DNA from 2 places in the Streptomyces sp. NPDC111520 genome. Region 2 is predicted to be linked to the other one. Evidence: riboswitches for the same ligand, from Rfam matches in the RefSeq annotation. Region 2 holds a riboswitch; the other holds the start of a gene.
The links. A riboswitch is a leader RNA that binds a small molecule or an ion and turns the genes downstream of it on or off. The one in region 2 is predicted to bind cobalamin.
Positions count from the first base shown of each region.

Region 1: it holds a riboswitch for cobalamin, as region 2 does, so the genes downstream of both, ACZ7MY_RS32290 (ribonucleoside-diphosphate reductase subunit alpha) here and nicT (Nickel transporter NicT) in region 2, are expected to answer to the same signal.

Region 1 is NZ_JBVKBW010000017.1:869-7,931, forward strand. It holds partial or broken gene ACZ7MY_RS32280 (sodium:solute symporter family transporter) at 1-155, shown strand, start outside; gene ACZ7MY_RS32285 (GlxA family transcriptional regulator) at 213-1,187, opposite strand; cobalamin riboswitch at 1,434-1,593, shown strand; gene ACZ7MY_RS32290 (ribonucleoside-diphosphate reductase subunit alpha) at 1,724-4,093, shown strand; gene ACZ7MY_RS32295 (ribonucleotide-diphosphate reductase subunit beta) at 4,093-5,103, shown strand; gene ACZ7MY_RS32300 (hypothetical protein) at 5,166-5,954, opposite strand; gene ACZ7MY_RS32305 (DUF6247 family protein) at 6,092-6,448, opposite strand; gene def (peptide deformylase) at 6,575-7,063, opposite strand, start outside.
Region 2 is NZ_JBVKBW010000004.1:578,030-585,092, reverse strand. It holds gene ACZ7MY_RS12170 (non-ribosomal peptide synthase/polyketide synthase) at 1-1,946, shown strand, start outside; gene ACZ7MY_RS12165 (thioesterase II family protein) at 2,007-2,792, opposite strand; cobalamin riboswitch at 3,175-3,376, shown strand; gene nicT (Nickel transporter NicT) at 3,405-4,502, shown strand; gene ACZ7MY_RS12155 (cupin domain-containing protein) at 4,738-5,247, opposite strand; gene ACZ7MY_RS12150 (TetR/AcrR family transcriptional regulator) at 5,586-6,248, shown strand; gene ACZ7MY_RS12145 (hypothetical protein) at 6,675-7,063, shown strand, end outside.

The DNA.
Region 1 (7,063 bases), on a different contig from region 2:
TCGTGCTCAACGTCGTGGTGACCGTCGTCCTCACCTTCGTCCTGCGGGCCCTCAAGGCCCCAGAGGGCGTCGACGAGACCAGCCAGGCCGACTTCACGGCCGACGCCGGCGACCCGGGCGTGCAGAAGGACCTGCCGGTGGGCGCCGGTCACTGACCGCCGCACCGGCCACGAGCACGGGCCGCCGCCCTGGGACGGGGTGGCGGCCCGTCGTCATGCGGTACGGGCGGCCGGCACCGGGCAGCGGAAGGTGCGCCGGTACGCCTGGGGGGTGGTGCCCACCCAGCGGGCGAAGTGGTGGCGCAGGGTGGCCGCGTTGCCGAATCCGGCGCGCGCGGCGACGGCGTCCACCGTCTCGTCGGTGCCCTCCAGCAACTCCCTGGCCAGCAGGACGCGCTGGCCCAGCAGCCAGCGGTAGGGCGTCGTACCGGTCTCCTGCTGGAAGCGGCGGGCGAAGGTGCGTGGCGACATGTGCGCCCGGGCGGCCAGTTCGTCGACGGTGACCTCGCGGTCCAGGTGCCGTTCCATCCACGCCAGGACCTCGCCCACGGTGTCGCAGCGGGTGCGCGGCAGCGGTCGGTCGACGTACTGGGCCTGGCCGCCCTCCCGGTGCGGCGGCACCACCATGCGCCGGGCGATGGCGTTGGCCACGTCGCTGCCCTGCTCCTTGCGCACCAGGTGCAGGCAGGCGTCGATCCCGGCGGCGGTGCCGGCCGAGGTGATCACCGGGTCCTCGTCCACGTAGAGCACGTCGGGCTCTACCCGCACCCGGGGGTAGCGCCGCGCCAGTTCCTCCGCGTGCTTCCAGTGGACGGCGCAGCGGCGGCCGTCCAGCAGGCCGGCGGCGGCCAACGCGAAGACCCCCGAGCAGACGCTGAGCACCCGCGCCCCGCGTCCGACGGCACGGTTCAGCGCGTCCAGCAGCTCCGGCGGGTACTCCCGGTCCACATAGGAGTCGCCGGCCGGCACCGCGACCAGGTCGGCCTCCTCCAGCCGTTCCAGTCCGTGCCGGGTGCCGACGGTGAACCCGGCGGGCGTCGTCAGCGTCGGGCTCTCCGCGGAGGCCACGGCGAAGTCGTAGGCCGGCAGACCGTCGTCCGACCGGTCGATTCCGAACACCTCGCAGACGACCCCGAGTTCGAAGGGATGGACTCCGTCGAGCAGGACCACGGCCACGTTCTGCAGCATGCCTCCAGGATGGCAGACCGGCCGTAGGGCGTGGCAGGATTTCGCGGTAGCACGTCAGTCCTGCCACTCCCGGCAGGGCCGCGCGAGGAGGAGAGTCGAGGGCATGGAAACCTTCCTCGCCACGGTCACCGCACTGGTCTTCTTCCTGGCCCTGGCCCTCGCGGCCCTGACCGGACACGTCCACGACTCCCGCGACGGCCACGACTGGCACCGGTGAACTCGTCGCTCTGTAACCGCGTCGACACAACATCTGGTGGTGTCACCAGCGGGCGCCACTAGATGTATGCTCAACTCCGCTGTCGCCGCAGGGGAAGCCGGTGGGAATCCGGGACTGCCCCGCAACGGTGTGCGGGCGCCCCAGGGCATACCCGCGAGTCCGAGTACCTGCCGACGGCACCGTCCGGCGCGCCGTCCGGACGGTGAAGTGTCCGGGCCTCGCGGGTTGGGCCGGCGGACGCGCCGCGGCATGCCCTGGCCTGCCCCGCGTGCGCCCCGTCGCTCCTCCGCGTCGCCGCCGTACGAGGGAGAGAGCACACGTGACCATCGCGCCCGCCGCACCCGCCACCGCATCGGACCCTGCCTCAACCGGGGCCGAACTGCTGCGCACCCTGACGGAACTGACCGCAGACCTCCCCGACACCGACCCCGGCCGGGTCGCCGCCGCCGCGCTGCGCGGCCGCAGTGCCGCCGCGGACGAGGCGGAACTGCGGGCGCTGGCCACCGAGGCCGCCGCCGGACTGATCGCGGAGGACCCGCAGTACTCGCGGCTCGCCGCCCGTCTGCTCACCCTCGCCATCGCCGACGAGGCGGCGGGCGAGGGCGCGGTCTCCTTCTCCGCGTCCATCGCCGTGGGCCACCGCGAAGGCCTGATCGCCGACGGCACCGCCGCCTTCGTCGCCGAGCACGCCGGCCGGCTGGACGCCCTGGTCGACACCGCGCTCGCCGACGGCGCCGACGACCGCTTCGGCTACTTCGGCCTGCGCACCCTGCACAGCCGCTACCTTCTGCGCCACCCGATCTCCCGCCAGGTCGTCGAGACCCCGCAGCACTTCATGCTCCGCGTCGCCTGCGGCCTGGCCGAGGACGGCACCAGCCGCTCGGTGGACGAGGTCGCGGCGCTCTACGGACTGATGAGCCGGCTGGACTACCTGCCCAGCTCCCCCACGCTCTTCAACTCCGGCACCCGGCACCCGCAGATGTCCTCCTGCTACCTGCTGGACTCCCCGCTGGACGAGCTGGACTCCATCTACGACCGCTACCACCAGGTGGCCCGGCTGTCCAAGCACGCCGGCGGCATCGGTCTGTCCTACTCCCGCATCCGCTCCCGCGGCTCGCTGATCCGCGGCACCAACGGGCACTCCAACGGCATCGTCCCGTTCCTGCGCACCCTCGACGCCTCCGTCGCCGCCGTGAACCAGGGCGGCCGCCGCAAGGGCGCGGCCTGCGTCTACCTGGAGACCTGGCACGCGGACATCGAGGAGTTCCTGGAACTGCGCGACAACACCGGCGAGGAGGCGCGCCGCACCCACAACCTGAACCTGGCGCACTGGATCCCGGACGAGTTCATGCGCCGTGTCGACACCGACGGCACCTGGTCGCTGTTCTCCCCCGCCGACGTGCCCGAGCTGGCCGACCTGTGGGGCGAGGAGTTCGACGCCGCCTACCGCAAGGCCGAGGCCGCGGGCCTGGCCCGCAAGACCCTCCCGGCGCGGGAGCTGTACGGCCGCATGATGCGCACCCTCGCGCAGACCGGCAACGGCTGGATGACCTTCAAGGACGCCTCCAACCGCACCGCCAACCAGACCGCCGAGCCCGGCCGCGTCATCCACTCCTCCAACCTCTGCACGGAGATCCTGGAGGTCACGAACGACGGCGAGACCGCGGTCTGCAACCTCGGTTCGGTCAACCTCGGTGCGTTCGTGGGTGAGGACGGCTCGATCGACTGGGAGCGGCTGGACGCCACCGTCCGCACCGCCGTGACCTTCCTCGACCGCGTCGTGGACATCAACTTCTACCCGACCCGCGAGGCCGCCGCCTCCAACGAGCGCTGGCGCCCGGTGGGCCTGGGCGCGATGGGCCTGCAGGACGTCTTCTTCAAGCTGCGGCTGCCCTTCGACTCCGCCGAGGCCAAGGTGCTCTCCACCAGGATCGCCGAGCGCATCATGCTCGCCGCCTACGAGGCCTCCTGCGACCTGGCCGAGCGCCACGGCCCGCACCCGGCCTGGTCGCAGACCCGCGCCGCCCGCGGGGTGCTGCACCCGGACCACTACGACACCGCGGAGAACTGGCCGGAGCGCTGGGAGGCGCTGCGCGCCCGCGTCGCCGCCACCGGCATGCGCAACTCGCTGCTGCTGGCCATCGCCCCGACCGCCACGATCGCCTCGATCGCCGGCGTGTACGAGTGCATCGAGCCGCAGGTCTCCAACCTCTTCAAGCGCGAGACGCTCAGCGGTGAGTTCCTCCAGGTCAACTCCTACCTGGTGGCCGACCTGAAGAAGCTCGGCGTCTGGGACGCGCAGACCCGCGACGCGCTGCGCGAGTCCAACGGCTCCGTCGAGGGCTTCACCTGGATCCCCGCGGACGTCCGCGAGCTGTACCGCACCGCCTGGGAGCTGCCGCAGCGCGCCCTGATCGACATGGCCGCGGCCCGTACGCCGTACCTCGACCAGAGCCAGTCGCTCAACCTCTTCATGGCCTCGCCCACCATCGGCAAGCTCAGCTCGATGTACGCGTACGCCTGGAAGCAGGGCCTGAAGACGACGTACTACCTGCGCTCCCGCCCGGCCACGCGCATCGCCCAGTCCGCCCGCGCGGCCGCCCCCATCCCCGTGCAGGCGACGACGCCCGACGCCGACGCGATCGCCTGCTCCCTTGAGAACCCCGAGTCCTGCGAGGCCTGCCAGTGATGAGCTCCACCAAGAACCTGCTCGACCCGGGCTTCGAACTGACCCTGCGTCCGATGCGCTACCCGGACTTCTACGAGCGCTACCGCGACGCCATCAAGAACACCTGGACCGTGGAGGAGGTCGACCTCCACTCCGACGTCGCCGACCTCGCCAAGCTGTCCGCCGGCGAGCAGCACATGATCGGCCGGCTGGTCGCCTTCTTCGCCACCGGCGACTCGATCGTGGCCAACAACCTCGTGCTGACGCTCTACAAGCACATCAACTCCCCCGAGGCGCGGCTGTACCTGTCGCGGCAGCTCTTCGAGGAGGCCGTGCACGTCCAGTTCTACCTGACGCTGCTCGACACCTACCTGCCCGATCCCGAGGAGCGCACGGCCGCGTTCGCGGCCGTGGAGAACATCCCCTCCATCCGCGAGAAGGCGCAGTTCTGCTTCCGCTGGATGGACTCGGTGGAGTCCATCGACCGCCTGGAGAGCAAGGCGGACCGCCGCCGCTTCCTGCTCAACCTGATCTGCTTCGCGGCCTGCATCGAGGGCCTGTTCTTCTACGGCGCCTTCGCGTACGTGTACTGGTTCCGCTCGCGCGGCCTGCTGCACGGGCTCGCCACCGGGACCAACTGGGTGTTCCGCGACGAGTCGATGCACATGGACTTCGCGTTCCACGTCGTCGACACCGTCCGCGCGGAGGAGCCCGACCTCTTCGACGAGGAGATGGTCAAGCAGGTCACCGCGATGCTGGAGGAGGCCGTCGAGGCCGAGCTCCAGTTCGCCCGCGACCTGTGCGGCGACGGCCTGCCCGGCATGAACACCGACTCCATGCGCGAGTACCTGCAGTGCGTCGCCGACCAGCGCCTGGTCCGCCTCGGCCTGCCGGCCCGCTACGGCTCGGAGAACCCGTTCTCCTTCATGGAGCTGCAGAACGTCCAGGAGCTGACCAACTTCTTCGAGCGCCGCGCCTCCGCGTACCAGGTGGCGGTCGAGGGCACGGTCTCCTTCGACGACGACTTCTGATCCGCGCGTCCCCGCACCGCGGGGGGTGGGGCCCGGCCGCATCGGCCGGGCCCCACCCGCGGTCACTTCAGGGCGACCGCGTCGGCGGCCGAGGTCACCTGGGCCGTCGTGGTCGTGCCCGGGAAGAACCAGCGCCAACTGCCCGCCGCGGTGGCGGTCACCTTGGTGCTCAGGCCACCGGTGCTGCTCGTGGTGGCCGTCTTGACGGTGCTCCACTTCGTGGAACCCGCCTTCTTGAACTGCAGCTTGACGGGCTGCCCGGCGTAGCCCCAGTACTTCAGGCTCTGCCAGCTCGCCCGCGTGAGCTTGCCCTTGACGGTCAGGGTGCGCCCCTTGACGACCGGCTCGGGCCCGGCGTCGGTGGTGAGCACCGAGGCGCGCTTCACCTTGAACCGGGCGATGTTGTCGCTGATCCAGTAGTCGCCGTCGTTCGCGTGCACGGTGGCGTCGACCCGCCAGACGCCCGCGACCTGGTTGGCGTTCCAGTCCGGATCACCCACCACCGACGGACGGATCCACTCCGGGTAGATCGTCAACGTACCCGTGCACACCGACGTGGTGGCGCTCTTCTTCACGCAGCGGGTGTCGAAGGTGTCGCCGGGGCCCCACCCGTTCTTCACGTTGATGGCACCCACCCTCGAGACCTTCTTGACCCCCGAGTTGTCCCTGATCGTCATGACGATCGGGAACTCGATGGCCTTCTTCGTCCCGACGATCACATTGGTGCCGTGGTCCACCACCGTCTTGATGACGCGGATGTCCCCCCGCCCCTCCGCGTGCGCGGCCGGCGCCGTCAGGACGACCATCGCCGCAGCGCCCGCCGCGGCGGCCGTCAGCGCTCTGTGTCGCATGTCCCTCCCCTGTTCGTCCCCGACGTGATCACGCCGGGAACACACAGATTAACGGCAGGCGTCGATCAGTCGTCCGGGAGCCGGGTTCGCCCCGCCGACCACGTACTCCTCGCTGGGCTCGTACTCCCAGGACCAGCTCACTGACCCACCGCCGTGCGGGCCTGGTTGAAGATCGCCCGAATCTCGGCCATGGCCGCCGTCCACGCCGGATCGTCCCGGTCAAGCGTCCGGGCCGCGTGCTCCGCCGAGCGCAGGCGTCCCGCAGTGTCGAGGTCACGGGCGATCTCGACGTGGACGGCCCACGCAGTGAGGAGTCCGCGCAGCGGCTCGATCGAGCCCGGGTCGACGGAGAGGGCGATCGCCTCGTTCTTCTGCCGCTCCATCTCCGCGAGGCGGTGCGGGGCCACCTGCGCAAGTGCCGTGCGGAGTGCGTCGGACGTCCTCACCGGCCGTGCGATGAGTTCTGCCCCGTGGTGCTCGGGCTGGGTGGTCATGATGCGGTCCTCCTCCGGGGTACCGCAGCTCAGCCCAGCCACTTGCCTCGTGCCACGACGCCGGTCCCACACGGGTTCGGGCACCGCGCGCCGGGCGAGGCCGGTCCGCGGTGCCGCCGCGGCCGATCAGTCGTTCGGGACCGTCTCGTACTTCGGGGTCGACTCCGCCATCTGCTTCAGCGCGTCCTTGCGGTCGCGCTTGGAGAGCCGGTCGATGTAGAGGTAGCCGTTGAGGTGGTCGGTCTCGTGCTGCAGGCAGCGGGCGAAGAAGCCCGTGCCCTCGACGACGATGTCGTTGCCGTGCAGGTCCTGGCCGCGGCAGACCGCGTAGTCGGGGCGCGGCAGTTCGGCGTACGCGCCCGGCACGGACAGGCAGCCTTCGTTGCCGTCGTCGAGGACGCGGCGCTCGGCGGGGAGGTCGTCGACGACGGGGTTGACCACGTGGCCGACGTGGCGGACGCCGTCGTCGTCCGGGCAGTCGTACACGAAGACCCGCAGGGGCACGCCGATCTGGTTGGCGGCGAGGCCGACGCCCTCGGCGGCGTGCTGGCTGGCGAACATGTCGTCGATCAGTGCGGCCAGCTCGTCGTCGAAGGACGTGACCGTCGTGCACGG
Region 2 (7,063 bases):
AAGGCGCCACCCTCGTCGTGGCCCGCCCCGGCGGCCACCGCGACCCCGACTACCTCGCCGACCTCATCCGGCGCCAGCATGTCACCATCGCCCACTTCGTCCCGTCGATGCTCCAGGTCTTCGCCGCCGAACCCACGGCCCGCGAGTGCACATCTCTGCGCGCCGTGGTCTGCAGCGGCGAGGCGCTGTCAGCCTCGTTGCGCGACCAGTTCCACGCCGTGCTGCCGATCCCGCTGCACAACCTCTACGGCCCGACCGAAGCGTCCATCGACGTCACCGCCCACACCTGCGAACCCCACACCAACAGCGTCGTACCGATCGGACGCCCGGTCTGGAACACCCAGACCTACGTCCTGGACGCCGCACTCCAGCCCGTACCCCCCGGCGTCGCCGGCGAGCTCTACCTCGCGGGCGTCCAGCTGGCCCGGGGCTATCTCGACCGGCCCGGCCTGACGGCCGAACGCTTCGTCGCCAACCCCCACAGCCAGCACGGCGCACGCATGTACCGCACCGGCGACCTCGCCCGCTGGAACACCGACGGACAGCTCGAGTACCTCGGCCGCACCGACCACCAGGTCAAGATCCGCGGCTTCCGCATCGAACTCGGCGAAATAGAAACCGCACTCCTCACCCACCCCGCCGTCGCCCACGCCACCGTCATCGTCCGCGAGGACCAACCCGGCGACCGACGCCTCACCGCCTACATCGTGCCGGCAGGCGGTACGGACGGAGACGTGGACACCGCGGAAGTCCGCGCCGGCCTGTCAGCCGTGTTGCCGGACTACATGGTCCCCTCCGCGATCGTCGTCCTGGACGCGCTGCCGTTGACCGTGAACGGCAAACTCGACCGCGCGGCGCTGCCGGCCCCGGACCACACCACCGGACACACGAGCCGGCAGCCGCGCACCGCCGAAGAACACCTGCTCCGCGAGATGTTCGCCGACGTCCTCGGTGTTCCCGTGGCCGGGGTGGATGACAACTTCTTCGAACTCGGCGGGCACTCGCTCCTCGCCGTGCGGCTGCTGGGCGAGATCCGCAACACCACCGGCGCGCACCTCTCACTGGTGAGCGTGTTCCAGAACCCGACCGTGGCGGGCCTGGCATCGCTGCTCGGCGCCAGCAGCGGCACCGGCACCGGCACCGGCACCGAGGAGGACCTCTTCCAGCCGGTGGTCGCGCTCCGCGGGTACGGGGACCGGCCGCCATTGTTCTGCCTGCCGCCCGCCAGCGGTTTCGGCCTGCCCTACATCGGCCTGGTGCGTCACCTGGACGCCGGCCGACCCGTGTACGGACTGCAGGCTCCGGGCGTCAGCAACACGCGGACGCCCCCGTCCGACCTCGACGCGCTGGTCACCTGGTACGTCGACCACATCACGGGCGTCCAGCCGAGCGGCCCCTACCACCTGCTCGGCTGGTCCATGGGCGGCAACCTCGCGCACGCCGTCGCGGTACGGCTCCAGCAGGCCGGGCAGGAGGTGGCCCTGCTGGCCATGATGGACGCCTACCCGCCGGACACCGACGCCGTCCATGGAGAGGCCGACGACCACACCGTCCTGGTCCAGCTCCTGCACGCCCTGGGGCTCACGGTGGACACCGCGGGACAACCGCTCACCGTGCCCGGGGCACTGGAGATCATCAAGGAGGAGATGGCCGACCTGCGGGAGCTGACCGAGGACCACGTCCGAGGGGTCGTGCGGAACACCCGGGACAACTGGCGGATGGTCCGGCGCGCCACGCCGGGACACTTCACCGGAGACGTCCTCCACTTCCCCGCGACCGGTACCGGGTACCCGCAGGAGGAAGTCATCCGGCGGTGGGCGCCCTACGTCGACGGGAGCCTGCACATCCATCCTGTCGCCGCCTCGCACAACGACATGACCAGGCCCGGGCCCCTGCTTCAGGTGGGGGCCGTACTGGCCGCCGTCCTGACGGGGCGTTCGAAGTGACATCCGGGGCCCACGCGCGGGATCGCGCGTGGGCCCCACGCTCCACCGGGACAGCAGGAATCAGTTCGCTGTCCGGAGCCGTGCGAGGAGGTCCCTCACGAGGCTGTCGGCTTCTTCCACGAGGTAGAAATGGCCGCCTTCGAAGGACCGGAAATCGAAACTCGCCCTCGTGATCGCCGACCACGCCATGACGGATTCGTGATCGAGGTCCTTCTCACCGTTCCCGTAGTACGCGACAACGGGAACGTCGAGACGGGAGTCCTCGTCGGGAACGCGGGCGTCGTAGCGTTCCAGCAGGCGGTAGTCCGCGCGGATCGCGGGCAGCACGAGCTCGACCAACGCGGGGTCGCGGAACACCTCGGCCTGTGTGCCGCCCATCTCGGACAGGTCCGCGATCAGCTCCTCGTCGCCCGCGTCCGCCAGCCCCGGCCTCCTCCGCTCCTTCCCCGGGCCGCCGCGTCCCGACACGAACAGTGCGGTCACGGTCCGCCCGTGTTCCTCCCTCAGGCGAGTGGCGAGCTCATAGGCGACGGACGCCCCCATGCTGTGTCCGAAGAAGGCGACAGGGACGTCGAAAAGTTCACGGGACGCGCCGGCGAGGTCCGCGACCAGCTCGTCCATCGTCTCGGCCGGAGCGTCCAGGAAGCGGCTCTCGCGCGCCGGGTACTGGGCGGCGAGCAGTTCCACGCCTTCGGGTACGAGACCCTTCCACGGACGGAAGAAGTTGGCGGTTCCTCCCGCGTGCGGGAAGCACACGAGTCGCAGCGTGGGGGCCGGAGCGGGCCTGATGGTCCGGAACCAGCGACTGGTCGCCGTAGGGGAGGTGCCGGCATTCTGTGGGTTCACGTGGATCCGTCCGATGGGGATCGCGGCGTCAGCGCCGCCTCGCCTTGTTGCGCCATCCGTCCGTGGACTTCGCCGGCCCGGTGACCCCGGGGATGCCAAGAGCGCCCGAATCGTGTGCGCGGCGCCAAAGGGCGGGGGGAGACGGACCCGGCGACGTACCTGCTCCGGAGCGTGCGGCTTGTCGGCCTGAGTTTATCGTCGGCCGTCGGCAGCGGCACACCGAGCACCACCGCCGGACGGGTCCGTCCGCCTGCGGCGGGGAGCCGCCGGCACGGGCGGGCCGCCGGTCGGGCACGGGGTGCACGGGCGACGCCTCCGCAGGCCCGGATGTGATCTTCAACCCCTCCGGTCCCGGAGCCTTGCAGGCCTCCCACCAGGGAATCTAGGGTGGTTGCGCCGCGGTGCTCGGGAAGACCGGTGACAGCTGACACAAGCTCACTCCGGAGCGGCCCTCGCCACTGTGATCGGGTAGTTCCCGCCTCTTCCGCCATCGGCGGTGCCACTGGCCTCACCAAGGCCGGGAAGGCAGAGGCGGGCGCGCTTCGCCCGTAAGCCAGGAGACCGGCCGCGGCATCTCACGAAGTGATCCACGAGGTGCTGGAGCGTGACCGCATGACCCTGCCCACATCCGACCTGCCCGGGGCCTTCCGCTGGCGGCGCGAGGACACCGTCCGCACCGTCGGCCTGATGGCGGTGATCGTGGCTCTGCACGTCGTCGCCTTCGGGATCCTCTTCCTCCTCGTGGTGCCGAACCACTACGAGGTCGGCTCCAAGGCCTTCGGTCTCGGCCTCGGCATCACCGCGTACACGCTGGGGATGCGGCACGCCTTCGACGCCGACCACATCGCCGCCATCGACAACACCACGCGCAAGCTCATGGCGGACGGCAAGCGGCCCGTCTCGGTGGGCTTCTGGTTCGCCCTCGGGCACTCGAGCGTCGTCGTGGCGCTGGCGGCCCTCGTCGCCGGGGGCACGCAGCTCGCCGGCACCCTCGCCGACGAGGACTCCGGCACCCACCAGACGCTCGGGCTGGTCGGCACCACCGTCTCGGGAACCTTCCTCTACGCCATCGCCGCGCTCAACCTCGTCGCGCTGCTGGGCATCCTCCGGGTCTTCAGGAGCATGCGCCGGGGGTCCTTCGACGAGTCCGCACTCGAGGCGCACCTGGACTCGCGCGGCTTCATGAACAGGATCCTGGGCCGGCTGACGAAGGCGATCACGCGCCCGGGCCAGATGTACCCCCTGGGCTTCCTGTTCGGGCTGGGCTTCGACACGGCCACCGAGGTGGCGCTCATGGTCATGGCCGGCAGCGGGGCCGCGGCGGGACTGCCGTGGTACGCGATCCTCTGCCTGCCGCTGCTGTTCGCCGCCGGCATGAGCCTGTTCGACACGCTCGACGGGACCTTCATGAACTTCGCCTACCAGTGGGCGTTCTCCAACCCGGTCCGCAAGGTCTACTACAACCTCACGATCACCGGTCTGTCGATCGCGGTCGCCTTCCTCATCGGCACCATCGAGCTCATCGGTGTCCTGCACGACAAGCTCGACATGACGGACGGCTTCACGGGCTGGGTGGCGGGACTCGACCTCGACAACGTCGGCTACGTGATCGTCGGCCTGTTCGTGGCCGTGTGGGCCGTCGCGATCGCCTACTGGCGCCTCGCCAGGGTGGAGGATCGCTGGGCGGCGCGAACGGCGAGCGGCGGCTGACGCCTTCCGGGACGGAGGCGCACCCGACGCGCAGCCGGCACCGGGCGCATCGCCCACGATCCCTCCGAACGGTCCTCCCACGTCCGGCCCTCAAGGGATGGGTGCCGGTCATCGGTCCGTGGTGCGGCCTGCCCTACCTGCACGCAGAGCCGCAGCGACGGGGGCAGGGCCCTTGGGGCCTGACGGGCAACTGAGCGCCCGCAAGGCCCCAAGGTGTGAGCGTCAGGGGGCCGGTTCAGCTTTCCGGCATCACGGGTGAGTCGATGTCCAGATCGGCGAGCGATTCCCCGTAATCGGCGAATCGCTGGGCGTCCCACAAGGGGGCGGGCACACCGGGTACGGGCTCGTCGCCCCTCATGAAGAGGGCCTCGGGGCCGCCGGGGGTGAACAGGAAGAGCATCTTGGCGTGACGGGTGCTCTTGTTCAGGAAACGGTGGCGGATGCCGGGCGGGACGTACAGGAAGTCCCCCGATCGGGCGATGATCTTCTCGTCGCCGTTGAGGAACTCGAGTTCGCCGTCGAGCAGGTAGAAGGCTTCACTGTTGCGGTTGTGGACATGCGCCACCGGCCCCGCGCCGGGCGGTATGTCCGCCTCGACGAAGCCCAGGTGTCCGTCTGTGTTGTCGGTGTGGACCTTGACCGAGTAGACGTTGTCCGACACCCACTTGGTGATGCCTTCGCCGGCGGGCACGTGGATGGCTCCACGTTTCGTCCAGCGAGGGTCGTCGGTGTCCATCTGCAGCATGGGAAGACTCATCCAGGACTCCTCACAGTAGAAGCAGGCGCGGTCGACCCGGCGCCTGACAGCTGTCAGATTACCCGGCCCTGACAGCTGTCAGACAGGCAGCCCCTGCTGCAGCGCGCTTCCCGGACCTCCCAGGTCAGGCCACTGCGCGACCGTCGGACCTCTGTCGGCTTTCAGCGACGTGCGGCGGTAATGTTCGATGGGGCGCCGCCTCCCGAGGCCGCTCGAGCCCCGAAGTCCGTCAGGGTGGTGGCGCACCGCGGCGCAGGTGGCGTGACTTCCGGCCACCAGCTGGGATTCGGCCGCTCGGCCGATGAGACGTCAGAAGGATGGGTGAGGTGTCAGTGCCGGCAAACGGCGCGATGGACGACACGCGGGACGACCGCCGCCGGGCGAGATCGCCGCAGGTCGACCTCAGCGATGCCGAGATCCTCCAGCGTGGACTCGAGGCCTTCGCCGAACTGGGCTATTCGGGCGCGTCCGTGCGGGAACTGGCCAAGCGCCTCGGGGTCAACCACAACTTCATCAACGACCGCTTCGGTTCGAAGGAGAAATTCTGGCGCGCGGCGGTCGACCATGCCCTCAGGGCTCCCGTCCAACGGCTCAGCTCCATCCTCGACGGTGACCTGGACGACGTCGACAAGTTCAAGTGCGTCGTGCGGACCTTCCACGCCCTGGCGGCGAACATGCCCCATGCGAACCGCATAATCTCCGACGAATCCATTCTCGAGACCGACCGCCTGAACTATCTGTACAGCGAGTACACCGGCCGCTTCGTGGAGAAGCTCGAACCGCTGGCGCAGCGGCTCATCGCCTCGGGCCGGATGCCGGCCATGAGCATGGACGTCCTGTTCAGCGCGCTCACGGGGCCCGCAGTCGTCATGACCCAGAGGCAACTCGTACGCCGCATGAACGAGGAGGGGGAACCTCAGGCGGAGGAGTGGCGGCAGAAGACGGAATCCTTGAGCGAGGTGGTGATCCGAGGGCTGCTCGGCTCATAGGTCCCTGCTTCCGGCCTCAGGCCGCGAGGGCGGGACAGCCGGTTCACCAGGGCTCGGGGATGGTGGTGCAGGCGAGGGCACCACCGCACCAGCGGCGTCGATATCGCGACCTGCATCGGCGGCGGGGGCGGGCAATTCTTCGCCGGTGGAACCCGGCGCGAACGGCGAGCAGCGGCTGACGCCTTCCGGGACGTCCGGAGGCACACCCGACGAGCAACTGCCTCCGGTCCGGCGCGCTGCGCCTGGAGAACCACGATGCCGTGGCGCGCGGATGAACGCCGGGAGCCGCCCGGGCGACCGCCGGGCGGTGTTGTCTCGCGGGCGTCACGGTTGGGCAACACCGCGTCGCCGGGACCCGCGACCCGGGCATGCGGAGCCGCACCATGGGTGTGTTCGGGCGGGATGACGAGGGGAAACGCGGGGGCAATGGAATTCACGGTCGAGCGGACGCTGAGACGGCGCGGCAGACGGTTCTTCGTCGGGGGGATCATCGTGACGGCGGTCGCCCTGCTGTGGCTGGCCGACCTGAAGACGAACGGCAGGACGACGGCCGGCAGCGACAGCGCGATGGCCGCGTGGTTCGTCCTGTTCCTGTCGGTGGTGTCGGTCCTCCGGGGGTGGCGCGACCTGCGCAAGGCGAAACGGCCCTTCCAGTTGCGGGTCGACGGGTTCGGCATCACGCTGCACGACGCCGAGCTGGCCTGGGAGCAGATCGACACCGTCTCTCTCCGGCAGGTCCCCAACTCCGCGGAGAACGTCGACGAGCTCCCCGCGTCGCCCAAGTCGCTGCTGACCCTGTGGACCGCACCTGGCGT